Regions from separate parts of the Exiguobacterium sp. s143 genome, predicted to be linked through region 3. Evidence: riboswitches for the same ligand, from Rfam matches in the RefSeq annotation. Region 3 holds a riboswitch; each other region holds the start of a gene.

Region 1 (5,017 bases), on a different contig from region 3:
GATCGGCAAGGAAGACGATCGACTCGTCGCGATGATTGCCATTCGGAAGCATCGTCCTTTTTCGCTTGAGGGAAAAGGCGTGACGCTAGATGAGACACTGACGGACCCAGCGGAAATCCGCTTACTCAGCGTTCGTCCCGAATACCGCAATAGTCGTACGTTCATGCAATTGATGCGTTTTTTGATGGTCTACTTGGAGCGGGAAACGATTGATCATGTCTATATCAGTGGTACGACACGGGAAGCTAAACTATATGCGCGGTTCGGCTTCACACCAATCGCAGCAACGCTCGGTAGTGGCGATGCCCAGTTCGTACCGATGTTGTTGTCGCGCGCAACATATGAACGATCCGTCATCGCGGACGTTTTACGTCCTCTGCATTTTCTAGCCGGTCCAGTCGAGGTTGCACCAACAGTCCGCCAAGCGGCACAACAAGCACCGCGTCCGCATCGGACGGCATCGATGCGTCAGCTCGATCAAGATTTACGGGACCGAATGTGTCAGTTGCTGGATTTGCCACATGTCTCGATGGCTGTCGGCAGTGGTACGCTCGCCAACGATATCGTCGCACAACAACTCAGTGGACATGGATTGATCCTAAACGGTGGCGAGTTCGGTCAACGCTTGATCGATCACGCGGCACGAGCCGGGAAGTCGTTTGATATCCACCTGCTTCCGTCCGGTCACCCGATCGACTTAGAACAACTCGCAAGCCAACTGCATCAAACGGAGTACGACTGGATTTGGTTGACGCATTGTGAGACGTCTACGGGCGTTCTCTACGATCTCGATGCGGTAAAAGCGCTATTAGATCAACGAACCGCACTCATCGTCGATGCGATCAGCGCCGTCGGGACCGGACGTTTCTCGTACGCCGGTTGCAGATTCGTCACGACCGTCTCCGGAAAGGCAATTGGTGGTTTACCGGGTCTTGCGTTCATCGGTCATACAGACAGCATCCTACCTTCTCCACGAATTCCACGTTATCTGGACCTCGGACTCTATGCGGAAGGCGTCGCCTTTTCCGGCTCATCGAACTTGTTGCTGGCTTGTCAGGCAGCGCTCGATGCCATTGATCTCGATCAAGCCGCCATCAAGATGACCTATCTCGAACAAGCCGTTCGCGCGACTGGTTTTAACCTTCTTGCGACGCAAGAAGCACAAGCGCCGGGAATTCTGACGATCGTCCATCCGTCGGCAACCGCTTTAGGAGACGCTCTCCGGATCCAGGGCTATCATGTTCAATATGAAAGCGACTATCTCGTCCGTAATCAATGGCTCCAAATTTCAACGATGGGACAGACGACGATGCGGCACATCGAACGTCTCATCCGCGTGTTGGTTCGTGAAAACCAACGCATCACCATAAAAAATGAAAAAAACGAAAGACCTCTCAACCCTTGATTTCAAGCGGTTTGGAGGTCTTTCGACTTTAAAAAATAAAAATTAGAGGTTTAAGGATTTAAAACATAGGGGTATAAACTCACTAGCACCGCATCAAACGGTGACTTACTCACACATGTTTCTCAATATCAGCGTAATGACCTGGGAGAGAAATGCAAAGTCACGAAAGCGTCAGATTCAAAAGAGTCTGAAACCGATTGTCTTAGCATATTTAAATTGTTCAGGACTTGTCCTGCTCCTACTTTCATTACCTTTTGAGGGCTATACCAAATTCAAGGGGGAAATGAACATGTCAGTTAAATTAACAGCCGAAAAACGCGAGGTACGTCCACGCTCACTCCGTAAACAATTACGTCATGAAGGAAAAGCTCTTGGTGTCGTGTATGGTTACAAAGTGGAAAGTACACCAATCGCATTCGAAGAAAAAGAATTGCTTAAAATCGTTCGAGAAAACGGTGAGAACGTCTTGATTTCACTGAAACTCGACGGTAAAAATATTAACGTCTTGATCAACCGTCGTGATATGGATGTCTTCACACCAACTGTCGATCACGTTGAATTCATCGCCGTTAAAATGGATGAAGAGACAGAAGTCGAAGCAGACGTCGTACTCGTCGGCGAAGCAGCTGGCGCTAAAGTCGGTGGATTCCTGTCACAGACACTCTTTAAAGTAACAGTCGCAGCTACACCAGATAAATTACCAGAGAACGTCGAAGTCGACGTCACGAACCTCGAAATCGGCGATTCGATTTCTGTTGCTGATCTTCCAGAACAAAAAGATTTCCGTATCGTCACAGAAGGCGACATTCAAGTCGCAGCTGTCGTCGAATCAACGCTTGAACAAGAGCTTGAGGAAATCGAAGAAGCAGAAGCTGAGGCACAAGCGGAAGCTGGTGAAGACAACGAAGCGGAAGCTACGGAAGAGTCTTCAGAAGAAGCAAAAGAAGAGAACGAAGACAACAAATAAGTCGTTTGACGATACGCCCTTCGTGGCGTATCGTTTTTTTGTGTCTTGACAATAGACAGAAGATTGCCTAAAGTGAACAGCGTATCACCTATTACCATATCCACTAGGGGAGCCCATTTGGCTGAGACGATTCACTTCGGACCCTTCGAACCTGATCTAGTTCATACTAGCGTAGGAAAGTGGAGCGATCACATCCAATGACTCCTGCTGCGCGCAGTTTTTCTGAGGACCGCTCTCTTTTTTACGGAGGGCGGTCTTTTTTGGCGTCTCCCCCATTCTAAGGAGGACGTACCTAATGCAACACTGGAAAATGAAAGAAATCATGGTCATGATGATGCTCGCCGTCGCTTGCGGGGTCATCTATCTTGGTTGGTCAACACTCTGGTTACCGATGTCTGCGATCTTCGGACCTGTCGGTGCCAACTGGATGTTTGGGATCTGGATCATCGCGAGCCCGCTCGTCGCAGCCATCATTCAAAAACCAGGTGCCGCTCTCATCGCGGAAATCGTCGCGGCAGCCGTCGAGCTGTTCACGGGTAGTCACTTTGGTTTATCGGCTCTTCTCATCGGGGTATGCCAAGGGCTTGGTGCGGAACTCGTCTTTGCGATGACGCGTTATCGCCGTTATGACACATGGACATTGATGTTATCGGGTGTTGGAGCCGCGATTGGTAGCATTGTCTATAGTCTGATTGCGAACGGATTCGGTTACTACACGACGACGACGTTACTTGCAACAACTGGCTTACAATTGATTAGTGGCGCATTACTCGGCGGCTTGCTTGCAGCGATTCTCGTCCGTCGCCTTGTTGCGACCGGTGTCTTGAACGGGTTTGCGGCAGGACGTGCGAAACGGGAAGTCGCATGATTACTGTCGACGATCTCAGCATCCGCTATCCCGGTCAGATGAAATCGGTGCTCAATCATGTATCGCTATCAATCGAGCAAGGAACGACCCTTCTGCTCGGACGAAGCGGGAGTGGCAAGACGACACTACTTCATGCCTTAGCCGGACTGACACCGGAGACGATCGAAGTCGAACAGACTGGAACCGTTACCCGGTCCGGTTCGGTCGGAGTCTTATTCCAAAATCCAGAAGAACAGTTCTGCATGGAAACGATCGGACGCGAAATCGCTTTTAGCTTAGAAAACCGGTCGATTCCGCGTGCGGAGATGGAGGGACGAATTGAACACTTACTCACACTTGTTGGTCTCCCTCTCCCCTTCTCGACACCGATCGCGAGTCTATCCGGGGGGATGAAACAGCGCCTCGCACTCGCCGCGGTCCTAGCGCTCGAGCCGACGATTCTATTACTCGATGAACCAACGGCTCAGATTGACCCGATTGGGCAACACGAGCTGATGGCGTTGATCTTTCGGATTCAGAAAGAACATGATTTAAAAATCGTCTTGATTGAACACCAACTCGATGTCTGTTTGCCGTATGTCGATCAGATCATCTTACTTGAAGACGGATCGGTGACTGCGACGGCGCATCCGCAGGATTTGTTCCCGCAGGCGTATACAGAGCTTCAATCGAAAGGGATCGCTGTTCCCTCTTTGTATCCGTACACGTTAGAGACGTTACCCATAGATGGACCACAAGCAGCGCGACTTCACGTGCTTCCTCCAGTCGCTACAGCAGGCACTGCCTTGTTACACGTCGCTGCATTATCGACGAAAGCCCCTTACTCGCTGACCGATGCGACATTTTCCCTGAAGACGGGAGAATGGGTGATGCTGCTCGGGGCAAACGGATCCGGGAAAAGTACGTTGCTTGCAACACTCGGTCGGTTGCTCTCGCATCAAGGAACATATCGGTTCCAAGAACGTCCGGCTCAGCGTTACTCCCGGCGACGCTTTTATGAGCACGTTGGCTATGTCTTTCAACAACCGGATCTGCAGTTTCTCAAACTGACAGTCGAAGCGGAAATCGACTGGAGTCACCGGGCAGCTACGAGTGATGAGCGCACAGCGTTGCTCGAACGACTGGAACTCGCATCTGTCAAACAGCAGTCACCGCTTGCGCTTAGTACGGGGCAACAACGACGGCTCAGCGTCGCGACGATGCTCGGGCAGTCGAAGGATGTGTTGTTGCTCGATGAACCGACGTTCGGACAGGATGGATTGACGACACGCCGGCTCATGGAACAGTTGTTGACGGAACAACAGAACGGAACGACGCTCGTCATGGCAACACACGATATGGAACTCGTCGCCCGATACGCGGATCGTGTCCTCGTCATGGAGCAAGGGCGGATTGCTTTTGACGGGCGTCCGAGCGAGTTATTCGCTGACGTTCCGTTACTCGAACGCTGTCAGCTACAACGTCCACTTTCGTACCAATTCCAGGAGGTGAAGCGCCATGCAGACAAACGCGTCACCGTTCGCTAAACTCAATCCTGTCATCAAGGGGAGCGGATTGTTTTTGATCATGTTTGCCTTAATTGCAACGAACGACTGGGTCAAGACGTTGGTGTTCCTGAGTTTTGCTATCGCGATGCTACTCCTCTCCGGGTGGGGTCCTCGCGATTTCTTGAAACGACTCGCACCTTACAGTCTATTATTCTTATTGACGTTCTGGATGATGGCAGCCTTCGGCAAAGGAACGAATCCTCTATGGTCGTTTGGTTGGTTTCATGTCA
Region 2 (5,017 bases), on a different contig from region 3:
TAAATGTTTAATCATATTTACTCCTCCACTTATGTGTTTGTCTTACTTGCCTATTTAGTATTATTCTTTCTAAATCGAAATAACAGTACGCACTTTTTTGTTTCATAGAAACCTTAAGGTAACTATTATTGTGTACCAAGGATGAATCCAATAAAATTAATAGTGGTTACTTTGAGAATGTCTTTTCATTGTCTTAGAGGTCTAAATTTACAAGGGTTGAGTCACCGGATATGGATTTATTAATTATGCCAACTTTATGAATAGCCTTTTGTATAGCGTCATCTCATTCATTTTTTTAATTAAATAAAAAGAGGATCAACACAGGTACTCTAAAAGTAACCAGATGTTGATCCTCTACAAATATGATCCACATTTTAAATCAGAAATAATGCAAGTTCTTAAAAGTGGTTTGTTTGTACAAATGTTAAAACCAGCCTATGCTACATAAAGCTTTAGTATGTTGAAGAGTTTACCGCTACTTTCTTTATCAAAATAATATGTTTTAAAGGTTACTCGACTTTTGTTAAACCTAGATGTTCTCGAAGTGTCGTTCCTTTGTAGGTGTCTTTAAATAATCCTCTTCTTTGTAACTCAGGAACAATCATGTCTACAAAATCTTCTAAACTTGACGGTAGTGACGGTGGCATCAAGTTGAAGCCATCTGCCACTCCCTCGTTAAACCAAAATTCCATCTGATCCACAATTTCTTCCGGAGTACCAATCAATGTCAGATGTCCCCCTCCGGCTGCTAAATAGCCTAACAGTTCTTTTAGCGTCGGATCTGAATCATCGATGATCTCTAAAATCGTTTGATAGCGTCCAATGGGACCTGAAAATTCTTCAATTGATGGTAAGATCGGAATTTTTGCTTCGAAATCCCATGTGGAGCAGTCCTGCTGCAAAAAGAAACTCAATTGGTTTAACGCATTTTCAATCGGTAATTTTTCATCAAGTTCTGCTTTTTTTGCCAGTGCCTCTTCTCGCGTTTTTCCAACATAGGTCACTAAGCCTGGGTATATCTTAATCTTACGATTTGGTGAATTAGTTTGTTCAATTTGTCTCTGCAGTTTTTCACGAAACACTTTCGCTTGTCTAAAATTCCATGACACAGAATACACGGCGTCCGCATGTTTTGCTGCAAGGGCAATCCCTTGTTCAGAAGCCCCCGCTTGCATCGCTACTGGCTTTCCTTGGGGACTACGCGGCGTAGACAAAGGACCTTTTACCCTAAAATAGGTTCCAGAATGATCGATAGCCTGTATCCGTTCAGGGACAATCAATCGATTAGTTGATCGATCTGCGAGAAAAGCCGCTTGGTCCCACGATAAAAATAGCTTTTCCATCAAACTCGCAAATTCTTCCGCCTTGTTGTACCGTTCATTCCTCGGAGGTAGTGTCTTCATCCCGTGGTTTAACGCTTCCCAATCTGTCATCGACGTCACTAGGTTCCAGCCTACTCGTCCCTTCGTCACATGTTCGAGACTTAGGAGTTGCCTGGCTGCTGTATATGGATTGGAGAACGTACTCGATATCGTGGAGACTAACCCGATATGGTCGGTCACTTGAGAAATAGCCGTTAAATTGACTAAAGGGTCCAACCAAAAGGCAGGTAAATCAGTTGGATTATTAGCCGGAAAGGATTGATTGTCCGCAAAAAATACTGCATCCAAACATCCAGCTTCCGCTATTTGAGCCAAACGCTGATAATAGCGGCTCTCTCCGATCTCTTTAATCGCGGAATCAGGCATTAACCATGCGGCTTGATGATGACCACATCCATATAACAAAACGCCGATATTTAACTGATTTTTATTCGTCATCTGCTGTTCACGAATCCCTTCTCTGACAAGCTGAGAATCTTTTAAAACGCCCGCTTCAATTCATCGTTAACCCACCATCGACCGTTACGTTTTGACCCGTAATCCCAGATGCTGCTTCTGATGCCAGGAAGGCGACCATTTGCGCTACTTCTTCTGGACTCGTCACTCTTTTCAATGGGGTCGATTGGGCAATTAAGTCGAATACTTCAGCGGTTGTCACAGCACTCGCATCTGTTACTTTCAACAATCCACCGGAGACGAGATTCACGTTTATGCCATATTGACCTAGTTCTGCGGCCAGATTGCGAGTAAATCCTATTAAGCCTGCTTTTGCTGTTGTGTATTCATGATAAGGAACGACTGGGTTTTGATAGAGGTTTGTTCCAATGCTGATGATACTACCGCTATGTCGTTCTATAAATTGTGGCAAAATACTTTGAATGATGTGAAACGCTGCTTTAAGTGTTCCATCCAGTTGATTTTGATAATCTTCCCACTCTAAATCGATAAACGATTTTTGCGCAACCGGATCAAATTTGAAGTCTACTAACGCATTATTCACGACAACATCGATTTGACCATAATGTGCTGTTGCGGATTGCATCATGCTCTCGACATCTTCCCGCTTCGTGACATCTGCATACAAGGCAATTGCATTCTCTACTCCCAGTTCGCTCACAAGTTGTTCTGCCGCATCCTTGCTTTTAAAGTAATTGATCACCACTTTAAATCCGTTTTGTACTAACACCCTTGCAATCGTCGCCCCAAGTCCTCGACTACTTCCTGTCACTAATACTGTTCTGCTCATTCTTGTCCACTCCCTCATCCATTTTTGCAACTTAAATAGCGAAGTAGTAAACAAAAAACGCAACTCTCCAAAAGGAAAGTTGCGCACGTCTAAATAATCACATAGCAAAGAACGATATCATCGTCTCCGCTTGTTCATCAGAGTTTACACTTCCCTACGCTAGTACGACCTAGTTCAGGTTCAAAGGGTTTGAGTAGCTACTCATCTCAGTTTATTAACACCCCTAGTGATTCTATTTAAGTTATCTTTACTGTAGTGGTCTTGAAAACCCCTGTCAATGATTCTTCATTTCTAGTATTCTAAGAAGCGAGTAAACGAGGTGAATCATGAGTCCATCACGATTACTCCGATACAGTGACATCCTGTACCAAACGATTCTTTTTAGCATTTTTATCTTTGATGATTCCTTGATACGAAATCGATTCATTTTTCGTATCGACTACTGTGACTTGGAAATCCGAATCATTGATATTAGCGATATGGTATAGCTTTCCCTGCGCAATCATCGTATAGGAGCCATTGAAGCGGTAAGCATGCTGCCCTTCCACTTTATGTTGCTTGACTTGATTCGTCTTAAAGTCATAGGTACTCCATTTGATGCTTTTACTTTTTTCTGAATCAAACGTACCGTAAGCGATCAGTGATTGGCTATTTTCATCAGCATTAAAGTTTCCTTCAGAGGCATACGTATCAAGTGCTTTGATTCGTTTGATGCCTTTGCCGTTATCTAGATAATAAGCGCTATCTTTTTCTACCCCTTCTGCATCATATGCGATTTCACGATAGACAATTCCATAGTCGTTCACTGCCACATAATGACGTTCTTGATTAGTCTTAAGTTGCTTGGATTGAAGCGTCTCTACTTTTCCTTTTGCAAGATTGAGTAATAACACCGTCGATTTTTCCTTTGCTCCATGATCATCCCGTTGGACGTATACGTTCATGCCGTCTTGATGGAAGACACGGATGTCAGCCATTTCACGATCCGGTACCGTTAAACGATGAGAAAGCGTCTTTTTAAACTGTTTCTGTGTACTTCTGTCATAAGAATGATAGTTCAACTGAGATGCCTTTACTTCAATTCCGTATGTTCGCGAGCCCATTTCACTAGTAAATACGTCTTCCTTAGAAAGAAAGCGATAGAAATCAGCAGGGAAGTCTGCAGCATAGCTATTGAACAACCCTGTGATATAGTTCTGCGACTCACTATGAATTTGACCGTCCAATTGGATATTGTATTGAGTAGGCTTGATGTCTCCATTTTCAATCTCGATGTTTACTTTTTTAAGAGCTTCTGCATTTTCTTTTCGTATACTCTCGACTTCATAATCCGATCCTTTAATGCTTGCAGCGTAACCAAAATAACTGAGTAAGGTGACGCCAGCAATGCTTCCTACGATGATCATTTCCTTATATCGTCTCATGACTTCCTCCTTCTAATGATTAAATAGATACTTTATGGTTCAGTAGTCGAACACATTTCCAACTTATATATATAAAATAGATGAGAATAAAGGAAAGATAGACGAATACCTGTTGATTAGGAATGAGAATGCTAGTCAAATCAAATAAGTAACGTAATGCAATGAATGGTACGATCAAGAGCGCTACATCCTTTGCGATCGTCAGCAAAGCTTTCCCTTTTTGATAGGACCGCTCCGTCAAGACGAACAAGAAGACCATCGTGATGACGAAGAGTGCGAGCGCTAGAATGACGAATGTATCGATCACATTGAAGGTATAGAGCATGTTCAACGCAGCTGACTCCCCGATGATTTTGGACGCTGCTTGTAAATGTTCCGGGAGTAACCATTCGTAGAGTCGACGACTTAGAAGAATCGTGATCCACTGGATGCCCATGAAACCACATACAAATACCAATACTGTTGTCAGTTTGGATAAGAGGATTGTGATGCGTTTACCCGGTAGCATCAATAAACGGTAGATGTACTTGGACTCGCCATACCAATCGCGGTACCAAATTTGAAAGGCATATAGAATCGTGAACATGATACCGATGGCAATCATGTACTTGAAGTAGTTGGTCGCATCGCCAAACGTCAAAGGTCCATTCAGTTGATCAACAGCTTCCATTTCCGTAAGTCGCTCTTTTTTCATCAAATCCTCCAGCTTGGATTGATAATGAAGAACCTGATATACGACCGATGTGAGTTCAACAATCACTAACATCGTCAATATCGAAAGGTATAGTTTGAAGCTTCGCTTGATTTCCTCGTTTGATAGCATAAAGAATTTCTTCATGTCTGATAAACCTCCCTCATTCGATCCTGTACTGATTTCCCGTAAAGCTCACGCATCTCTTCCGAGTCATCTTCCTGTATGATGGTCCCGTTCTGAAGAAAAATAACGCGGTCGATGAGATGTTCCA
Region 3 (5,017 bases):
CGACGAGTTCCGCGAACGGAATCAAGGCGTTGATCAGCCCGACGTTCGGTAAGGCAAGTTGCTCAATCCACGTCGCGTACCACGAACTGACGAGTGCGTCTTCGCCAGTTGACTTCGCGAGTGCTCCTTCAAGAAACGGCCGTGCATCAAAGCCATTGATGTACTTACCGATTCCAGCGATGAACCACTGGATTCCGAGCCAGAGTCGGATGATCGTCAACAGACCGAGACCGATGATGTGTAATGCTTTCACTTTCAGACACTCCTCTACTACAACATAGTCCCCATCATACTGAAAAATCATCAGCGAGATGGGGACTATCATCATAACGTCATCGAACCGTCATCGACCTGTTACAAAAAAGGATAAGGTAGCGGTTTCATGAGCGTTGATCGAGGCGATGACTGATTGCAGTCAATAAAGCAGCAACGAGCGCAACCAGTCCACCGACGAGTGCCGTGTTCATCATCGGACCTTTTGCATAGACGATGCCACCGAGTGCCGAACCAAAAGCAATCCCGACGTTACTCGCAACCGGCATCAATGAAGCAGCGAGTCCTTTTGCTTCCGGATTGAACTTTTCAGCAAGGTCGATCAAGTAGATCTGTGTCGAAGTCGTCAGTAAAATCGACATCAACGACATCAAGGCGATGTTGAACAGACCAAGCGGAAGGGATGCTGTCGTGAAGTATAACGCAGCAAGAACGACTGCTTGCACGACGAAGACGAACCGTAAGCGTCCCATCGGATTTTTGCTAGCAATCTTTCCGGCAAGGATGTTACTGAAGATCGAGACGACGCCGTAAGCGAGCAAGATCGGACTGATCCACGTTTTCGCAATCCCAAGTTCTGTTTGCAGAATTGGTACGAGGTACGTGTAGACGACGTAGGTTGCCCCAAACCCAAATGACGGAATGAAGAAGGCGATCAGGATCCGTGGGTTGGCGAGCAATCCGAGCTGTTCCTTAATCGAACCAGAACCCGTCGATTGCTGGACCGGAACGATCTTTAAAACAGCGAGGAACGCGATTATTCCCATGACCGTCGTCAGCCAGAACGTGGCTTCGAAGCCAGCGTGTTGACCAATGAACGTTCCAATCGGGACACCGAGGACGTTCGCGAGTGTGAAACCACCGAAAATGAACGAGACGGCAACACCGCGCTTCGCGACAGGTACACCGTCACTTGCGACGACCATTGCGAGTGAGATCAAGACACCAGTCAGGATGGCTGTCAGAATGCGGGTTGCGAGCAATACTTCGTAACTTGGTGCAAAACTACTGGCAAGATTCAGTAAGACCCAGGCTAGTAAGAGACGTAGGATCAGGCGACGCCGTTCCAGATGACCGGTCATCGACATGACGATCGGCGTACCAATCGCAAAGGAGATGGCAAATGCCGAGACGAGCGTACCGGCTGTTGCGATCGTGATATCAAGGGCTGAGGAGATTTCAGCGAGGATCCCGACGATGACGAATTCGCTTGTTCCGAGAACGAATGTCAGGAGCGACAACGTAGCAATCAAGAGCCAATCGTGTCGACTTAAACGAGTAGTAGGTGACATGGATGATTCCTCAATTCTAGCGCTTACGCGCGAAACTATGAGTAACAGGATAGCATGAAACGATTTCGTCGGGTATCGCAAAGCGAGATTTCGGGAAAAGAACCATTATTCGAAATAGCGTGTGAATTTCCAGGCTTGCTGTTTTTTGCGTATACTACAGAAGAAGACTACTTATAAAGGAGTGGAAACGATGCAAGCGACAGTGACATGGAACAAACAGATGGGGTTTAGTGGACAGACGGAATCAGGGCATCATCTTGCGATGGACGCAGCACCCGAAAACGGTGGTGAAAACCAAGCACCACGACCGACCGAACTCTTGCTACATGCCGTTGCCGGCTGTACTGGAATTGATATCGTCTCGATTTTAGAGAAGATGCGCTTGACGATCACCTATTTCGAAATGGATATCGAAGGAGAACGGGCAGAGGATCATCCGCGGCGTTTTACGTCGATCTCGATTCATTACCGGCTTGAAGGTGATCTCCCGGAAGATAAGGTCCGTCGTGCCATCTCTTTATCAAAGGATAAATATTGTTCGGTCTCGCAATCCCTGAACGCTGAGATTTCCGTCTATTATTCGATTAATGGTGTGCGAAGCGAGGATCCTTTGTGAAGAAAACCGTACTGATCGGTTGTCTGTTGCTTGCAGGGTGTGCACAGGAGACGACGGAACCAACGAAACCATCACAACCGGAAACGAAGCATCCGACAGAAGAAAAGAAACCGAAGCCTGAGCCGACGAAAGAAGAACGACAACAAGCACGATTAAAGCAGCAACTTGAAGCGATGTCGACGTCAGAAAAGATCGATCAACTGCTCTACATCGGAGTCGCCGGCACGGAACTTTCAGCAGCTGACCGGAAACTGTTAAAGACGCATGCGATTGGTGGGGTCTTACTGCTCGGCGGAAACATCACGTCGGAAGAGCAACTCTTGACGTTCACGCGTGCGATTCAAGAGACGAACCAAAAACCGTATGCGTTCGTCGGGATTGATGAAGAAGGCGGACGCGTCAGCCGGGTACCGGATCAACGATTACGTCTACCGACGAGTCAACGGATGGCGCAAGGAGCAGATGAAGTGAAAATGGAAGACGTCGGACGTACGCTCGGACATTTGTCACGTTTTTATGGCTTCAACATGGACTTCGCGCCGGTCCTTGACGTCAACAGTAATCCGAACAATCCGATCATCGGCGACCGTGCGTTAAGTGCTGATCCGAATACCGTCGCGACGCTTGGTACGGCACTGATGCACGGGATGCAGGAGACGGGAACGATTCCGGTCGTCAAACATTTTCCCGGTCACGGCAATACGAGTGTCGATTCCCATGTCGGGCTACCGAAAGTGACGGCATCAAAGGAAGAATTGAAGCGGACGGAGCTGTTACCGTTCCAAGAAGCGATTCAAGAGGGCGCCGAGATGGTGATGGTCGCCCATATTCTCTATCCCGCGTATGACGATATGAATCCGTCCTCGCTCTCAAAGCCGATCTTGACTGACCTCTTGCGTCAACAACTCGGATTCAACGGTGTCATCATCACGGATGATCTCGTCATGGGGGCGATCACGAAACAATATGGTCTCGCAGAAGCGGCACGTCAGTCGCTCGTCAATGGAGCTGATATGGCGATGTTTTCAGAGGCAGGTGCTTACACAAAGGTCCATGCTGAAGTGATGCAAGCCGTCAAAGACAAAACGCTGACGCCGGAGATGCTCGATGCCAAAGTAATGCGCATCCTGAAGCTGAAGCAGACGTATGCCGACAGCCAAGAGCAACAGCGACCAACGAAATCGGAACTGATTCAGCAAGTGGAAGCGCTCAACTAGGACTAGCGAAGCAAAGCGACTCATGCTAGACTAATGGGGCAAGCCAATTAAACACGAAAAGACACTAGGGGAGTCTCCCAGCAGACTGAGACGGAAGTATCCGGACCCTTTGAACCTGATCTAGTTCGTACTAGCGGAGGGAAGTGGCTCGAAACCTTAGATATCCTTAGCGCTTCAGCGCATTTTCGGACCACTCCCTTCAACATCGGGAGTGGTCCTTTTTCGTATGGAAAGGAAGAACATGATGCGTCTACATCTGATTTCGACAGGATCCATCCATCCGATTGACGAAATAAAGACTTTTCAATCGCTTCAACCTTATACGGATCAGCTACATCTACGTGAACCGAACTTGTCAGCAGCAGAATTACTTGATCTGATTGACGCACTCCTTGCGCATGGTTATTCGCTTGATCAGTTAACCGTTCATGACCGGGTCGATGTCGCCCATGTCGCCGGCATCGGTGTGCAGTTGACGCGCCGTTCCTTGCGTGTCCGCGATGTGCGACGTCATTTTCCGGACCTCGTCATCGGGAAATCCGTTCATTCACTAGCAGAGGCACTAGCAGCAGAAGCGGAAGGAGCCGACCGACTGCTGTACGGTCATATTTATTCGACAGCGTCGAAGCCGAACATGCCACCACGAGGGATTGACGCCTTGAAGCAAGTCGTCACCTTCACGACGAAACCAGTCATTGCAATCGGCGGGATCACACCAGAACGCATGCCTGAAATCGCAGCGACCAGGGCAACCGGAATCGCTGTCTTATCGGGTATTCTCGGTCAATCGGATCCACTCGCCGCCGTCAAGCGTTACCAGGGGGTTCGCGTATGACGGATCACATCATCATCGGCGGCGGAGTCATCGGGTTGACGCTTGCTTACGGTCTCGCCTGTCAGAATGAATCCGTCGTCGTCTTAGAACGTGGAACATGCGGACAAGGGACAAGCCGAGCGGCTGCCGGGATGCTTGCGACGGACATCGAGCTGAGAGCAGAATTGCATGCACTTGCCGCGCGAAGTCGTCGTCTGTATCCACTGCTTGCACGTCGTCTCGAGCGAGAGACAGGCATCGATTGTGGGTACCGGGAACAACCGTTTTTGTTAAAACGTAAAGGACGCGAGCATCTGTTTCCAGCTGTCGGTCAAATCGATCCACGACGACTGACGACTGCATTGATGTATGCCTTACACGCACGTGGCATATCGATTGAAGAACAGGTAGATGTCACACGCATCGAAGAGAGCGATGACTTCATCAAGGTCGAGTCGAACGCGGGAACGTGGACCGGACGAACAGTGACGGTCGCTGCCGGACGCGGGTCGCAAGCCTTGCTCGATACAGCCGGCATTTCGATCGCGACATATGGGGTCAAAGGGGAATGTCTCGCCGTCCGTCTCGCGGGTCAGCCGTTACGCTCGATCCTGTTTGATGACGCCGTCTACCTCGTTCCGAAAGCAGACGGTCGGATTTTGATCGGTGCGACCGAACTGCCGCACGACGAGACGATCGGTGTCAGTGTCGCAGGGGTCACGTCATTGCTTCAAGCAGCAGAACGACTGTATCCACCGATTCGTGACGCGGTCATCGAAGAAGTCTGGTCCGGTATACGACCACA

Evidence for each region. Region 3 has a riboswitch for thiamine pyrophosphate ahead of KNQ03_RS10895 (thiamine phosphate synthase). Riboswitches for the same ligand answer to the same signal wherever they lie in the genome.
Region 1: another riboswitch for thiamine pyrophosphate. It lies ahead of KNQ03_RS01695 (ECF transporter S component); the one in region 3 lies ahead of KNQ03_RS10895 (thiamine phosphate synthase).
Region 2: another riboswitch for thiamine pyrophosphate. It lies ahead of KNQ03_RS15360 (3-oxoacyl-ACP reductase); the one in region 3 lies ahead of KNQ03_RS10895 (thiamine phosphate synthase).

The regions. Positions count from the first base shown of each region.
Region 1 covers NZ_JACSMX010000001.1:293,456-298,472, forward strand. Annotated here, with positions in the region: gene KNQ03_RS01685 (GNAT family N-acetyltransferase) at 1-1,405, shown strand, start outside; gene KNQ03_RS01690 (50S ribosomal protein L25/general stress protein Ctc) at 1,695-2,372, shown strand; TPP riboswitch at 2,468-2,567, shown strand; gene KNQ03_RS01695 (ECF transporter S component) at 2,668-3,240, shown strand; gene KNQ03_RS01700 (ABC transporter ATP-binding protein) at 3,237-4,766, shown strand; gene KNQ03_RS01705 (energy-coupling factor transporter transmembrane component T family protein) at 4,738-5,017, shown strand, end outside.
Region 2 covers NZ_JACSMX010000006.1:27,051-32,067, reverse strand. Annotated here, with positions in the region: gene KNQ03_RS15370 (aldo/keto reductase) at 1-15, opposite strand, end outside; gene KNQ03_RS15365 (LLM class flavin-dependent oxidoreductase) at 510-1,820, opposite strand; gene KNQ03_RS15360 (3-oxoacyl-ACP reductase) at 1,876-2,628, opposite strand; TPP riboswitch at 2,763-2,863, opposite strand; gene KNQ03_RS15355 (hypothetical protein) at 2,970-4,052, opposite strand; gene KNQ03_RS15350 (hypothetical protein) at 4,072-4,890, opposite strand; gene KNQ03_RS15345 (ABC transporter ATP-binding protein) at 4,887-5,017, opposite strand, start outside.
Region 3 covers NZ_JACSMX010000002.1:518,938-523,954, forward strand. Annotated here, with positions in the region: gene KNQ03_RS10875 (DoxX family membrane protein) at 1-253, opposite strand, end outside; gene KNQ03_RS10880 (MFS transporter) at 381-1,565, opposite strand; gene KNQ03_RS10885 (OsmC family protein) at 1,756-2,181, shown strand; gene nagZ (beta-N-acetylhexosaminidase) at 2,178-3,398, shown strand; TPP riboswitch at 3,455-3,557, shown strand; gene KNQ03_RS10895 (thiamine phosphate synthase) at 3,640-4,233, shown strand; gene KNQ03_RS10900 (FAD-dependent oxidoreductase) at 4,230-5,017, shown strand, end outside.